2 regions of the Streptomyces sp. NPDC045998 genome follow, and region 2 is predicted to be linked to the other one. Evidence: riboswitches for the same ligand, from Rfam matches in the RefSeq annotation. Region 2 holds a riboswitch; the other holds the start of a gene.
What was found. Region 2 has a riboswitch for cyclic di-AMP ahead of AC07FJ_RS18130 (transglycosylase family protein). Riboswitches for the same ligand answer to the same signal wherever they lie in the genome.
Positions count from the first base shown of each region.

Region 1: linked by a shared signal. The riboswitch ahead of AC07FJ_RS06480 (M23 family metallopeptidase) and the one ahead of AC07FJ_RS18130 (transglycosylase family protein) in region 2 are both predicted to bind cyclic di-AMP.

Region 1 is NZ_JBWKLJ010000002.1:335,110-342,669, forward strand. It holds gene dxs (1-deoxy-D-xylulose-5-phosphate synthase) at 1-1,002, shown strand, start outside; gene AC07FJ_RS06460 (aspartate aminotransferase family protein) at 999-2,384, shown strand; gene AC07FJ_RS06465 (helix-turn-helix domain-containing protein) at 2,445-3,077, shown strand; gene AC07FJ_RS06470 (DUF6126 family protein) at 3,101-3,217, shown strand; gene AC07FJ_RS06475 (tyrosine-protein phosphatase) at 3,242-4,054, opposite strand; cyclic di-AMP (ydaO/yuaA leader) riboswitch at 4,480-4,638, shown strand; gene AC07FJ_RS06480 (M23 family metallopeptidase) at 4,643-5,548, shown strand; gene AC07FJ_RS06485 (SGNH/GDSL hydrolase family protein) at 5,718-6,512, shown strand; gene AC07FJ_RS06490 (MBL fold metallo-hydrolase) at 6,583-7,560, shown strand, end outside.
Region 2 is NZ_JBWKLJ010000005.1:367,186-374,745, forward strand. It holds gene AC07FJ_RS18115 (tetratricopeptide repeat protein) at 1-558, shown strand, start outside; gene AC07FJ_RS18120 (cytochrome P450 family protein) at 555-1,829, shown strand; gene AC07FJ_RS18125 (transglycosylase family protein) at 2,009-2,932, shown strand; cyclic di-AMP (ydaO/yuaA leader) riboswitch at 3,217-3,386, shown strand; gene AC07FJ_RS18130 (transglycosylase family protein) at 3,390-4,097, shown strand; gene eno (phosphopyruvate hydratase) at 4,348-5,637, shown strand; gene AC07FJ_RS18140 (FtsB family cell division protein) at 5,741-6,238, shown strand; gene AC07FJ_RS18145 (DUF501 domain-containing protein) at 6,253-6,783, shown strand; gene AC07FJ_RS18150 (Ppx/GppA phosphatase family protein) at 6,780-7,560, shown strand, end outside.

The DNA of each region.
Region 1 (7,560 bases), on a different contig from region 2:
ATGGACCCGCTGACCGCCGTGCCGCTCGCCCCGGCCGGCGGACCCTCCTGGACGTCGGTCTTCGGCGACGAGATGGCGGCCATCGGGGCCGAGCGGCCCGACGTCGTGGCGATCACCGCGGCGATGCTCCAGCCGGTGGGGCTGGCGGCGTTCGCCGAGCGTTTCCCCGACCGGGTCTGGGACGTGGGCATCGCCGAGCAGCACGCCGCCGTCTGCGCCGCCGGTCTCGCCACGGCCGGGCTCCACCCGGTGGTCGCCGTGTACGCCACCTTCCTCAACCGCGCCTTCGACCAGGTGCTGATGGACGTCGCCCTGCACCGGCTGGGCGTCACCTTCGTCCTGGACCGGGCGGGCGTCACCGGTACCGACGGCGCCTCGCACAACGGCGTGTGGGACCTGTCGGTCCTCCAGGTCGTGCCGGGCCTGAGGATCGCCGCCCCGCGCGACGCCGCCCAGCTGCGGGCGCAGCTGCGCGAGGCGGTCGACGTGCCGGACGCGCCGACCGTGGTCCGCTTCCCGAAGGAGGCGGCGGGTCCGCCGGTCCCGGCCGTGGGACGCGTCGGCGGTATGGACGTCCTGTACCGGCCCGACCACGGCGAAGCCGACGTGCTGCTGGTGGCCGTCGGCGTCATGGCCCCCGTCTGCCTCCGGGTCGCCGGGCTGCTGGCCGAACGCGGGCTGCCCGCCACCGTCGTCGACCCGCGCTGGGTCAAGCCGGTCGACGACCAGCTCGCGCCGCTGGCCGAGGCGCACCGCCTCGTCGCCGTCGTCGAGGACGGCAGCCGCGCCGGGGGCGTCGGGAGCGCGGTCGGGCAGGCGCTGCGCGACGCCGGGATCGACGTACCGCTGCGCACCTTCGGCATCCCGGAGCAGTTCCTGTCGCACGCCAAGCGCGGTGAGGTGCTGGCCGATGTCGGACTCACTCCCGTCGAGATCGCCGGACGGATCAGCGCCGCGCTGGGCAGCAGCACCGCTCCGGCACGCAAGGAGAGCGAAGCATGAGCAAGAAGTTCGATCTGGCGGCGCTGCTCGCCGACCGCGGAGCCGAGCGGTACGACCTGCACGCCCGGCACCTCAACCACCAGCTGCCGCGCATGCTCCACACCCTCGGCTTCGACAAGGTCTACCAGCGGGCCGAAGGTGCCTACTTCTGGGACGCCGACGGCAACGACTACCTCGACATGCTCGCCGGCTTCGGCGTGATGGGCGTCGGCCGCCACCACCCCGTCGTCCGCAAGGCCCTCCACGACGTCCTCGACGCCGAGCTGCCCGACCTCACCCGCTTCGACTGCGCCCCGCTGCCCGGCCTGCTCGCCGAGAGGCTGCTGTCGTACTCGCCGCACCTGGACCGCGCGTTCTTCTCCAACAGCGGCACGGAGGCGGTGGAGACCGCGCTCAAATTCGCCCGGTACGCGACCGGCCGGCCGCGCGTCGTCTACTGCGCGCACGCCTTCCACGGCCTGACCACCGGCTCCCTCTCGGTCAACGGCGAGGACTGCTTCCGCGACGGCTTCGCCCCGCTGCTGCCCGACACCCCGATCGAGCTCGGCGATCTGGACGCGCTGGAGCGCGAGCTGAAGCGCGGCGACGTGGCCGCCCTCATCGTCGAGCCCATCCAGGGCAAGGGCGTGCACGAGGCGCCGCCCGGCTTCCTGCGCGCCGCCCAGGAGCTGCTCCACCGCCACAAGGCGTTGCTCATCGCCGACGAGGTGCAGACCGGGCTCGGCCGGACCGGTGACTTCTACGCGTACCAGCACGAGGACGGCGTCGAGCCGGACCTGCTGTGCGTCGCCAAGTCGCTGTCCGGCGGCTACGTGCCGGTCGGCGCCACCCTCGGCAAGGACTGGATCTTCAAGAAGGTGTTCTCGTCGATGGACCGGGTGGTCGTCCACTCGGCCAGCTTCGGCTCGAACGCCCAGGCCATGGCGGCCGGCCTCGCGGTCCTCGCCGTCCTGGAGGACGAGGAGATCGTGGCCAACGCCCGGCTCACCGGTGAACTGCTGAAGACCCGGCTCTCGGCGCTGGTGGACCGCTACGAGCTGCTGCACGACGTACGCGGCCGGGGCCTGATGATCGGCCTGGAGTTCGGCCGCCCGTCCTCGCTGGGCCTGCGCAGCCGCTGGACGATGCTCCAGGCGGCCCGCAAGGGGCTGTTCGCCCAGATGGTCGTCGTCCCGCTGCTCCAGCGCCACCGGATCCTCACGCAGGTCTCCGGGGACCGCCTGGAGGTGATCAAGCTGATCCCGCCGCTGATCATCGGGGAGCGGGAGGTGGACCGGTTCGTGGCCGCTTTCACCGCCGTCATGGACGAGGCGCACGCGGGCGGCGGCCTGATGTGGGACTTCGGCAAGACGCTGATGAAGCAGGCGGTCGCCAACCGCTGATCTTTTTGCCTCAGAGGCAAGAAAATTGCCTCTCGGGCCTCTACCTGGCGCAATGGGGGCATGACCACCCCTGCCGGGGCTCCGTCCCCGGAACCGGAAGACCGGACCGAGCCGCTGCCGGACGTCGCGCCCCGGCTGCGCGAGCTGCGCCGCCGCCGCGGCCTGACCCTGGAGTCCGCGGCCCGGCGCGCGGACCTGTCACCCGCGCACCTCTCCCGCCTGGAGACCGGTCGGCGCCAGCCGTCGCTGCCCATGCTCCTCGGCCTCGCCCGTGTCTACGGTACGACGGTGTCCGAGCTGCTCGGCGAGGTGCCGCCGGAGCGCGACCCCGTCGTCCGCGCCGGGCGCGCCGAGCCCGTGGAGGCGGACGGCTGGACGTACCACCAGGCCGGCGGCGCGGGCCGCGCCCTGCAGGCCCTGCGCGTGGAGGTGCCGTACGCCGCCGGGCAGAGCGATCTCGTACGCGTCCACCCGGGGGAGGAGTGGCTGTACGTCCTCACCGGTCGGGTACGGCTCGTGCTCGGTGACGTGGTCCACGTCCTGGACCCCGGCGACAGCGCGCATTTCGACTCGCTGACCCCGCACCGCATCGCCGCGGCCGGCCGCCGCGGGGCCGAGCTGCTCTTCGTGCACACGCTGCTGCGGAGCGCCGCGGCAGACCTGTGCCTCGGTGGCACCGGCACCCACCGCTGACGAACCCCTGAGAGGGAGAACCCATGTCCTACGAAGTGAAGTTCCCGCGCGGGCTCGTCATCCGGCTCTTCGCCTACCTGGTGGCGGGCCACCTCTTCGCGGCGTTCCTGTACCTGCTCTTCGCGCTGGGCACCGGCTGACGGCGGCCCGCCCGGGCCCGGGGCTCAGCCCGCGTCGACGAGCCGCTCGCGCAGCCGCTCCCGCGTCTCGGGCGCCAGCTTCAGGCCTTCGGAGAGGTACCGCTCGGTCGTGCCCCAGGTCTCCTCGATCGTCGCGAAGGCCGCCCCCAGGTACTCCAGGCGCGCGTCGAAGAGCGGGCTGAGCAGCTCCATCACCTCGGGCGACATACCGGCCGGGGAGCTGTCGCTGCGGTGCACCTTGTAGCGGCGGTGCGGATCGTTGGACTTGAGGTAGTCCGCCTCGATGGCCTCCCGCTCCACGCCGACCGCGAGCAGCGTCACCGCGATCGACAGCCCCGCCCGGTCCTTGCCCGCCGCGCAGTGCATCAGCGCCGGGACGCTGTCCTCGGCGAGGGCGTGCAGCACACGGCTGTGCTCCGCCGTGCGCTCCTTGATGATCATGCGGTACGACTCCGACATCCGCGCCGCCGCCTGGCCGTCCGCGAGGATGGAGCGCAGCTGGTCGAGGTCGCCGTCGCGGACCATCCGCCAGAACTCGGCCCCGTCGGCCGGGTCGGTGAGCGGGATGTTCACGTTCCGGACGCCGGGGAGCTCGATGTCGGGGCCTTCGAGCTTCTGGTCGGCGGCGTTGCGGAAGTCGAAGATCGTGTGCAGCCCGAGGGAGCCGAGGAACACCGCGTCCTCACCGGTGGCGTGTGCCAGGTGGCCGCTGCGGTAGAGCCGCCCGTGCCGGACGCGGAGCCCGTCCACCGTCGGCAGCCCGCCCACGTCCCGGAAATTACGCACACCGGACAGATCGGGCTCGCTCGACGGGGCCTGCGGCACCTGCTGCGTCACGGGGACTCCTCCGCGTCTGACGTCGGCGCCGGCCGCCGACGATGTCGCGATCCGACGATACGACATTGGGTTCCCAGGGCAATCATCCGTGCGGCCGTGGTCGCGGCCGCCGAGGCGGCTCGTCGAGGTATGACGGTTCTGTCCGTATTGGGGCGTTCGGCATAACGTGCCCCGATAGCAAGGGAGATGGACTCCGGCACGTGAGCAGCGTCATAAAAGTGACCGTCCGTGGCCGGTCTTCTTTCGCAATTCCCCTGCGCCCGGCGGGAATTCATGATCCGTAATCCACGGAGGGTGACCGGTATTCCGTAGCGGTACGGCGTAAAGGAATGCACGCGGGAAAGCGGCGGCTTGTTCCCGCCGACCCGGCTGTCCTACGGTCACCGCAATCCGGCCGGACCGCCTAATCCTGCCGCCGGCCCGGAATTCAGCACCCACCCACGTGTGGCAGGAGCGGGGGACCCAAGGTAAGTCCGCCGAGCCCGGAATTCCGGGACCGGCTCGGGGTTAAGTCGCGTCACCACGCGGCCGGGCATCTCCAGCCCGAACCCGACAGCTCACCTCGCAGGCGCCGGAGAGGAATTCGCCATGCCCGCCAAGGGTAAGCACCGCCGTCCCAAGTCCAGCACGCTCACGCGTGGTTTCGTCGCCGCCGGTACCGGTGGCGCGGCCATCGCCCTCCCGCTGCTCGGCGCCACCGGTGCGCACGCCGCGGAGCAGAGCGCCGCGCCGGCGACCGCTCCGCAGCAGGTCGTCGCCGCCGCGCAGACCACCCAGGCCGCCGCCAAAGCCGCGCCCCGTACGTACACCGTGGTCGCCGGCGACTACCTCGCCAAGATCGCCCACAACAAGAACGTCAAGGGCGGCTGGCAGAAGCTGTACAAGGACAACCGCGAGGTCATCGGCGAGGACCCGTCGCTGATCCTGCCGGGCATGGAGCTCACCCTCGGCGCCAAGGCCGCCCCGGCCAAGGCGAAGCCGAAGGCCGACGAGGACCGCGGCGAGGCCCGCGCCTCCCGCTCCGCCGCCAAGCCCCAGGCCCCGGCGGCCAAGGCCGCCCCGGCGCAGTCCGCCCCGAAGAGCAGCGCCTCGGGCTTCACCGCCCCGGTCGACTCCTCGATCACCACCCCCTACCGCGCCTCCGGCTCGATGTGGTCCTCCGGCTACCACACCGGTGTCGACTTCGCGGCCTCCTCCGGCACCAGCGTCAAGGCCGTCGGCCCCGGCACCGTGGTCTCGGCCGGCTGGAGCGGCTCGTACGGCAACGAGGTCGTCATCAAGCACACCGACGGCACCTACTCGCAGTACGCCCACCTCTCCCAGCTCTCCGTCTCCTCCGGTCAGAGCGTGAGCGGCGGCCAGCAGATCGGCCTCTCCGGCTCCACCGGCAACTCCACCGGCCCGCACCTGCACTTCGAGATCCGCACCAGCCCCAGCTACGGCTCGGACATCGACCCGCTGGCGTACCTGCGCCAGCACGGCGTCTCGATCTGACGCACCGTCGGCACACCGCCGACCCCGCCCCGCCCGGCACCGTGGAGCACGGTGCCGGGCGGCGGCGTATTCCGGCTTGGGTGAATCTTGACCGGTGGCATATCTCACGCTGCGTCAACCCCTCCTTACGGTCGCGTAGGTCACATGAAAGGAGGCAGGATGTGCTCCCGTGGCAGACGATTCGACCTTCAGAGACAGTGACGTATTCGGGTCGTACGTGGCGATCGGTGACAGCTTCACCGAGGGCGTCGGAGACCCCGGACCCGACGGGACGTTCGTCGGCTGGGCCGACCGCCTGGCGGTGCTGCTCGCCGACCGGCTGCCCGAGCCCGACGACTTCCGGTACGCGAACCTCGCCGTACGCGGCCGGCTCCTCGACCAGATCGTCGAGGAGCAGCTCCCGCGGGCGAAGGAGCTCGCCCCGGACCTGGTGACCTTCTGCGCGGGCGGCAACGACATCATCCGGCCGGGCAGCGACCCCGACGACGTGGCCGAGCGCTTCGAGCGGGCCGTCGCCGACCTGACCTCGGTGGTCGGCACCGTGCTGGTGACGACCGGCTTCGACACCCGCGGCGTGCCGGTGCTGCGCCATCTGCGCGGCAAGATCGCCACCTACAACGGCCATGTGCGCGCCGTCGCCGACCGCTACGGCTGCCCCGTGCTGGACCTCTGGTCCCTCAAGACCATCCAGGACAGGCGGGCTTGGGACGCGGACCGGCTCCACCTGTCCGCCGAGGGCCACACCCGTGTCGCCCTGCGCGCCGGGCAGGTCCTGGGCGTGGAGGTGCCCGCCGACCCGGACCAGCCGTGGCCGCCCCTGCCGCCGCGCGGCACCCTGGAAGTGCGCCGCGACGACATCCAGTGGGCCCGCGAGTTCCTGGTGCCCTGGATCGGCCGCCGCCTGCGCGGCGAATCCTCCGGTGATCACGTCTCTGCCAAGCGCCCGGACCTGCTGCCGCTGTAGCGAGCCGGACCCGCACCCCCGGCTGTCACACCCCCCGCCCATAATGGGAGGCCCGAGCCCTGGAGGTGCCGTGACCGGCTCCGACGCCACGCCCACGCGACCGTCGCGGTCCCGGCCGCGCCCGCTGTGGCCCGCCGCCTTCGGCGCGGACCCGGCGGGGGAGCGCCTGGAGCGCATCCGCCGCTCGCCGCACTTCGCGGACGGGGTGTTCCAGAACCCCGTGGGCGCCCGCCACAGACCCTCCGGCTCGGCCGTCGAGTTCGCGAAGACGTACGTCGAGAAGGAGGGGCGCAGGCGCCGCTCGCCGGCGGGCACCATCCCCGTGCACCCCACCACCGTCGCCGACCTCGCCCGGCCCCCGGCGTCCGGGCTGCGCCTGACGTGGCTCGGGCACTCCAGCGTGCTCGCGGAGATCGACGGCGTCCGCGTCCTCTTCGACCCGGTGTGGGGCGAGCGGTGCTCGCCGTTCCCCTTCGCCGGGCCCCGGCGGCTGCACCCGGTCCCGCTGCCCCTGGCCGCGCTCGGCCCGGTGGACGTGGTGGTGATCTCCCACGACCACTACGACCACCTGGACCTGCCGACCATCCGCGCCCTCGCCGCCACGGACACCCTCTTCGCGGTCCCCCTCGGCGTCGGCGCCCACCTGGAGCACTGGGGCGTGCCGGCGTCCCGCCTGCGCGAGCTGGACTGGCACGAGTCGACGGAGGTCGGCGGCGTACGGCTGACCGCCACCCCGGCCCGCCACTTCTGCGGGCGCGGCCTGCGCAACCGGCAGCACACGCTCTGGGCTTCCTGGGTGGTCGCCGGACCGGAACACCGCGTCTACCACAGCGGTGACACCGGGTACTTCCCTGGCTTCCGGGACATCGGCGCCGAGCACGGCCCGTTCGACGCCACCATGATCCAGATAGGCGCGTACAGCGAGTTCTGGCCCGACATCCACATGACCCCCGCCGAGGGCCTGCGCGCCCACCTGGACCTCCAGGGCGGGGCCGCGGCGGGCGTGCTCCTGCCGATCCACTGGGGCACGTTCAACCTGGCGCCACAC
Region 2 (7,560 bases):
GGCGAGGACGACCTGTGGCCAGTGCCGTACAGGATCGTGGAGGCCGCCCTCGCGTACGATCCCGAGGCCGTGACACCGGTCGCGCGCGAGTACTACCGGGCGGAGGCGAAAGCCGGGGACACGGAGGCGATGTACCGCTTCGCGCGGCTTACCGACGACGAGGCGTGGTTCCGGAAGGCCGCTGAGTCGGGCCACGCGGGCGCCTGTCGCGAGCTGGGCCGGTTGCTCGCCGATCGCGGCGAGACCCGGGAGGCGGAGCCGTACCTGGAGACCGCCGCAGGGGCGGGGGACGTGGAGGCGGCGACCTTGCTGGGGAAGCTGCTGTGGGGCCGGGCGAAGCACTGGTTGGGCAAGGCGGCCCTGGCCCATGACGCCGAGGCGGCGCACCTGTACAGCGAGGCTTCCTTCGGCAGAGGCGCCACCGGAAGGAGCGAGACGCCCTCGTGGACCGCCGAGGAACAGCGGTGGATGTACAAGCGCACCGACAAGTCGCAGCCCGGTGCCCGGGAAGCGCTCTTCGCCAAGGTGGAAGCCAAGGCGGATACCGTCGAGGGGTGAACGCCTCGAACCACCGAAACGCCGCCCCCGAGCTCTTCACCTGGGAGTTCGCCACCGACCCCTACCCCGCGTACGCCTGGCTCCGCGAGCACGCCCCCGTGCACCGCACCAAGTTGCCGAGCGGGGTCGAGGCGTGGCTGGTCACCCGGTACGCGGATGCGCGGCAGGCGCTCGCCGACCAGCGGCTCAGCAAGAATCCGGCGCATCACGACGAGCCCGCGCACGCCAAGGGCAAGACCGGCATTCCGGGGGAGCGCAAGGCGGAGCTGATGACGCACCTGCTGAACATCGACCCGCCGGACCACACCCGGCTCCGGCGCCTGGTGTCGAAGGCGTTCACGCCGCGGCGGGTGGCGGAGTTCGCGCCGCGGGTGCAGGAGCTGACGGACCGGTTGATCGACAACTTCGCTACAAAAGGGAGCGCGGACCTCATCCACGAGTTCGCGTTCCCGCTTCCCATTTACGCGATTTGCGACATGCTGGGCGTCCCGCCCGAGGACCAGGACGACTTCCGGGACTGGGCCGGGATGATGATCCGGCACGGCGGCGGGCCGCGCGGCGGGGTCGCGCGGTCGGTGAAGAAGATGCGGGGCTACCTCGCCGAGCTGATCCACCGCAAGCGCGAGGACCTCGGAGAAGACCTGATCTCGGGGCTCATCCGGGCGAGCGACCACGGCGAGCACCTCACCGAGAACGAGGCCGCGGCGATGGCGTTCATCCTCCTCTTCGCCGGGTTCGAGACCACGGTCAACCTCATCGGCAACGGCGTGTACGCCCTGCTGCGCAACCCGGGCCAGCGCGCCCGGCTGCAGGAGTCCCTCGCCGCGGGCGAGCACGGGCTGCTGGAGACCGGGGTCGAGGAGCTGCTGCGGTACGACGGGCCCGTGGAGCTCGCCACGTGGCGGTTCGCGACGGAGCCGCTGACCATCGGCGGGGAGCGCATCGCGGCGGGTGACCCGGTGCTGGTGGTGCTCGCGGCCGCCGACCGGGACCCGGAGCGGTTCGCGGAGCCCGACACGCTGGACCTGGCGCGGCGTGACAACCAGCACCTCGGGTACGGGCACGGCATCCACTACTGCCTCGGCGCGCCGCTCGCCCGCCTCGAAGGGCAGACCGCGCTGGCGACGCTGCTGACCCGGCTGCCGGACCTCCGACTCGCGGTGGATCCTGCCGATTTGCGGTGGCGCGGAGGGCTCATTATGCGTGGACTGCGCACGCTCCCGGTCGAGTTCACCCCCTTTGCGGAGCCCTCAGACGTGACGACGACATGACGATCCGTCAGTAATGTGATCTTCGCGTAATCTCCGCTGCATCGACTTGTGACTAGCGTTCGAATGCCGCTACGTTCACCGTCACCTCAGCAGTCACGCGAAAGGCACACCGCATGCGCTCCGGGAACGGCAGGCACCGTCGACCCCGTCAGGCCCCCGCCATCGTTGTCGCGGCAGGGGTGACCGGATCCGCCATCGCCCTTCCGCTGCTCGGCGCCGGCTCCGCGTCGGCCGTCGACGCCCACACGTGGGACCGGGTCGCCGAGTGCGAGTCCGGCGGCGCGTGGAGCGCCGACATGGGCAACGGCTTCTACGGCGGACTCCAGCTCTCGCAGGAGACGTGGGACGCGTACGGCGGCAAGCAGTACGCCCTGCGCCCCGACCTCGCCAGCCGCGCCCAGCAGATAGCCGTGGCGGAGCAGGTCTACGCCGCGACGGGCGTGAAGACCTGGGAGACCTGCGCCCCCATCGTCGGCCTGGGCGGCACCGCCGCCGCGCCGGCGAAGGGCGCCAAGCCCGACGCGTCCACCGACGCCGCGACGCCCGAGGCCACGCCGGACGCCGCTCCCGAGACGCCCGCCCCGGCCGGGGCCGACGCCACGCAGCCGGTGGAGCCCACGGAGCCCGTGGCTCCGGCCGACCCGGTCGAGAGCCTCCTGCCGACCGAGCCCGCCGAGCCCACCACCCCCACCACGCCGGACGCCGCCCCGGACGCGGCCGCCCCGGCCGCCCCGCCGGCCCCCGGCACCGGAAAGCACCGCGGCGCGCCCGACCCCGCGGAGCCCCCGGCGGCGACGGACCCGGCGGCCACGGACCCGGCCGCACCGGAAGGTGGCACCACCACCGGCGCCGACAATTCGGTCAGCGGGCGCGAAACGGACGGCCACGCCTCGCGGGGTGACGGTGCGGCACGCGACCTGGCGGACGCCCAGCCGGGCGCGTACACCGTCCGCCCCGGCGACAGCCTCTCCGCCATCGCCGCGGAGAAGGACCTCGAAGGCGGCTGGACCGCCCTCTACGACGCCAACCGCCAGACCGTGGGCGAGGATCCGGACCTCATCCTCCCCGGCCAGAGCCTCGATCTGGCGCCCGACAAGCCCTAGTTGACCCGGGTCAGGCAGGGGCTATTGGTGCCCCTATGTCCGGTTCTGCGCCAGTGAGACATGAGTCTCTTTATGCCAACTGGCGCCTCACGAACGCACGATGTGTCCGTTCCGCCCCTCACCTGCGCAAACGTCCGTCAAGCGCAAGGCAGTAGGGGCGGATTGACCCGGATGTCCGTCTTTGAACTTCGCCGGGCTCTGTGTTTACGGTCTTTATCGCTCGCCACCGCGGGCCCCTCCGACCGGTACGCCGAATCCTGCCGCCGGACGCGAGGGAACAGTCGTCGCGTCATGCGCCGAAGGCAGGAGCGGGGGACCCAAGGTAGGTGCCGGCCCCCGGCCGTCGAATGACGGTCCGTGAGCCGGCTTGGGGTGAGGCCGCGCGAAAGCGCGGCGGGGCAGCTCATCAGCCCTAACCCGACAGCTCACCTCGCAGGCGTCGGTGAGGAGATGCTCCATGCTGTTTTCCAGCAAGGTTTCCGGCAAGGCCAAGCACCGTCGCCCGTCCAAGGCGGTCCGTTTCGCCGCGTTCGCCGGCATCACCGGCGTCGCCGTGGCCGCCCCGCTGATGGGTGCCACCTCCGCCTCGGCCGCCACCTCCGCCGAGTGGGACAAGGTCGCCCAGTGCGAGTCCGGCGGCAACTGGTCCATCAACACCGGCAACGGCTACTACGGCGGCCTGCAGTTCTCGGCCTCCACCTGGGCCGCGTACGGCGGCACCGCGTACGCCTCCACCGCCGACCAGGCCAGCAAGGCCCAGCAGATCGAGATCGCCGAGAAGGTCCTGGCCGGCCAGGGCAAGGGCGCGTGGCCGGTGTGCGGCGTGGGCCTGTCCAACGCCGCGTACAACGGCGGCGCCGCCGAGCGCACGGCCGAGCAGCCCACCACCCGCAGCGAGCAGCGCACCGCGCCGAAGGCCGCCCCCAAGGCGCCGAAGGCCGCCGAGTCCGCGCCGAAGGCCGAGTCGAAGACCGTCACCACCCCGACCGGCAAGAAGGTCGAGAAGGGCGACGGCGAGTACGAGGTCAAGGCCGGGGACACGCTCAGCACCATCGCCGCCGAGAAGAAGGTCGCGGGCGGCTGGGAGAAGCTCTTCGAGCTGAACAAGGACATCGTCGACGACGCCGACCTCATCTACGTGGGCCAGCAGCTCCACCTGAGCTGACCCCCGTATGGCCCCGGCCCGACCGCTGACGCGGCGGGCCGGGGCCTTCGCGGTTACCCGCAGGTAAACCTTGCGCGGTTTTGCCCCGCTATCGGGTCCCTCGGGTCGTTTTTCGTCCCACGAGACGGGCGTCGGCTGGCCCCGGCCCCCCGGCCGGTTAGGCTCTTGTCGCACGGCGCAAGGCCAAAGAGACCCTGCACCCTGCACCGCTCGCGTCACCATTAGCGTCACATCCCAGAAGGAGATGCTCGTGCCGTCCATCGACGTCGTCGTAGCCCGGGAAATCCTGGACTCCCGAGGCAACCCCACGGTCGAGGTCGAGGTCGGCCTCGACGACGGCAGCACCGGCCGTGCTGCCGTTCCGTCCGGTGCCTCCACCGGTGCGTTCGAGGCCCTCGAGCTCCGCGACGGGGACAAGGACCGCTACCTCGGCAAGGGTGTCGAGAAGGCCGTCCTCGCCGTCATCGAGCAGATCGGCCCGGAGCTCGTCGGCTACGACGCCACGGAGCAGCGGCTGATCGACCAGGCGATGTTCGACCTGGACGCCACGCCGGACAAGTCCTCGCTCGGCGCCAACGCCATCCTCGGCGTCTCCCTCGCCGTCGCGCACGCCGCCTCCGAGGCGTCCGACCTGCCGCTCTTCCGCTACCTGGGCGGCCCGAACGCGCACCTGCTGCCCGTTCCGATGATGAACATCCTGAACGGCGGCTCGCACGCCGACTCCAACGTGGACATCCAGGAGTTCATGATCGCCCCGATCGGCGCGGAGTCCTTCTCCGAGGCCCTGCGCTGGGGCGCCGAGGTCTACCACACCCTGAAGAAGGTCCTGAAGGACAAGGGCCTCTCCACGGGCCTGGGCGACGAGGGCGGCTTCGCCCCGAACCTGGACTCCAACCGTGCCGCCCTCGACCTCATCCTCGAGGCCATCAAGCAGGCCGGCTACACCCCGGGCAAGGACATCGCGCTGGCGCTCGACGTCGCCGCGTCCGAGTTCTACAAGGACGGCGCGTACGAGTTCGAGGGCAAGTCCCGCTCGGCCGCCGAGATGACCGACTACTACGCCGAGCTCGTCGAGGCGTACCCGCTGGTCTCCATCGAGGACCCGCTGTTCGAGGACGACTGGGACGGCTGGAAGACCATCACCGAGAAGCTGGGCGCCAAGGTGCAGCTGGTCGGCGACGACCTGTTCGTCACCAACCCGGAGCGCCTGGCCCGCGGCATCGAGGAGGGCGCGGCCAACGCGCTGCTCGTCAAGGTCAACCAGATCGGCTCGCTGACCGAGACCCTCGACGCCGTCGAGCTGGCCCAGCGCAACGGCTTCAAGTGCATGATGTCCCACCGCTCCGGCGAGACCGAGGACGTCACCATCGCCGACCTGGCCGTCGCCACCAACTGCGGCCAGATCAAGACCGGCGCCCCGGCCCGCTCCGAGCGCGTCGCCAAGTACAACCAGCTGCTGCGCATCGAGGAGATCCTCGACGACGCGGCGGTGTACGCCGGCCGCAGCGCCTTCCCGCGCTTCCGCTTCTCGGGCGAGTAAGGCCGAGAGGCCCTCAGTAGCCCGGTTACGTACGTCCCCGGCCACGGTCCCGTACCGTGTCCGGGGACGTACGTACGTAACGGGGTGCAGGGGAGGAGCGAGGATGGCCCGGGACCGGTTCTCGACCGCGACCAGGCTGCGGCTGCTCACGGAGCAGACCGCCGCCCGCGTGTACCGCTCCCAGACGCGCCGTCAGGACCGCCGCTCCCGGCTCACCGGCCGCGCGGCCTTCCTCGCGCTCGTGGTCTGCTCGATGGTGGTGGCCCTGGCGTACCCGATGCGCCAGTGGGTCTCCCAGCAGAGCGAGATCGCCGAGCAGGAGCGGCTGGCGGCCGAGGCGGCCGAGCGCGTCGAGCGGCTGCGCGACGAGAAGGCGCGGCTCCAGGACGACGCCTACATCAGGCGCCTCGCCCGCGCACACCTGCACTACGTACGCCCCGGGGAGACCGGTTACACGGTCATCGACCCCGACGCGGTGCGCCAGCGCCGCACCGACCAGGGCGCGGCCGACCGCGCCTGGTACTCCAACCTCTGGGACGGCGTGGACTCCGCCGACCGCACCGACGGCACGGACCGCGCCGCTCGCACCGACCGCAAGTAGAACCCAAGGCAGGCATGGAAACGCCCCCTCCGCAGACCGAACGCACCGAACCCACCGAGGCGGACGTCGCGGCGTTCGAGGAACAGCTCGGCCGCCCGCCGCGCGGCCTGCGCGCCATCGCGCACCGCTGCCCGTGCGGCAACCCCGACGTGGTGGAGACCGCGCCCCGGCTGCCGGACGGCACGCCGTTCCCGACGACGTACTACCTCACCTGTCCGCGCGCGAACTCCGCGATCGGCACGCTGGAGGCGAACGGCGTCATGAAGGAGATGACCGACCGGCTGCAGTCCGACCCGGAGCTGGCGGCCGCCTACCGGGCCGCGCACGAGGACTACATCGCGCGCCGGGACGCCATCGAGGTCCTGGAGGGCTTCCCGAGCGCGGGCGGCATGCCGGACCGCGTGAAGTGCCTGCACGTGCTCGTCGCGCACTCGCTGGTGGCCGGCCCGGGCGTGAACCCGCTGGGCGACGAGGCGCTGGCGATGCTGCCGGAGTGGTGGGCCAAGGGCCCGTGCGTCGGCGCCCACCGGGAGGACGCGCAGTGACGACCCGGGTCGCCGCCATCGACTGCGGTACGAACTCCATCCGCCTGCTCGTCGCCGACGTCGACCCGACCACCGGTCAGGTCACCGACCTGGACCGGCGGATGACGATCGTCCGCCTCGGCCAGGGCGTCGACCGGACCGGCCGGCTCGCCCCCGAGGCGCTGGAGCGGACCTTCGCCGCCTGCCGCGAGTACGCCGGCGTCATCGAGGAGTACGGCGCCGAGAGGCTGCGTTTCGTGGCCACCTCGGCCTCGCGCGACGCCGAGAACCGGGACGACTTCGTGCGGGGCGTGCGGGAGATCCTGGGCGTGGAGCCCGAGGTCGTCAGCGGCGACCAGGAGGCGGAGTTCTCCTTCACCGGGGCCACCAAGGAACTGCCCGGCACCGGGGAGGAGTACCTGGTGGTGGACATCGGCGGCGGCTCCACCGAGTTCGTCGTCGGCACCGAGCACGCGCGCGCGGCCCGCTCCGTGGACATCGGCTGCGTACGGCTGACCGAGCGTCATGTGCGCAGCGACCCGCCCTCGGAGGCGGAGGTCGCGGCGATCCGGGCGGACGTCGAGGCGGCCCTCGACCTCGCGGAGGAGACCGTTCCGCTGCGTGGGGCGGGGACGCTGGTCGGGCTGGCCGGATCGGTCACCACGGTGGCGGCGATCGCGCTCGGCCTGAAGGAGTACGACTCGGTGGCGATCCACCGCTCCCGGATCTCCTACGAGCAGGTCGCGGAGGTCACCGGGCGGCTGGTCGCCTCCACCCACGACGAGCGTTCCGCGATCC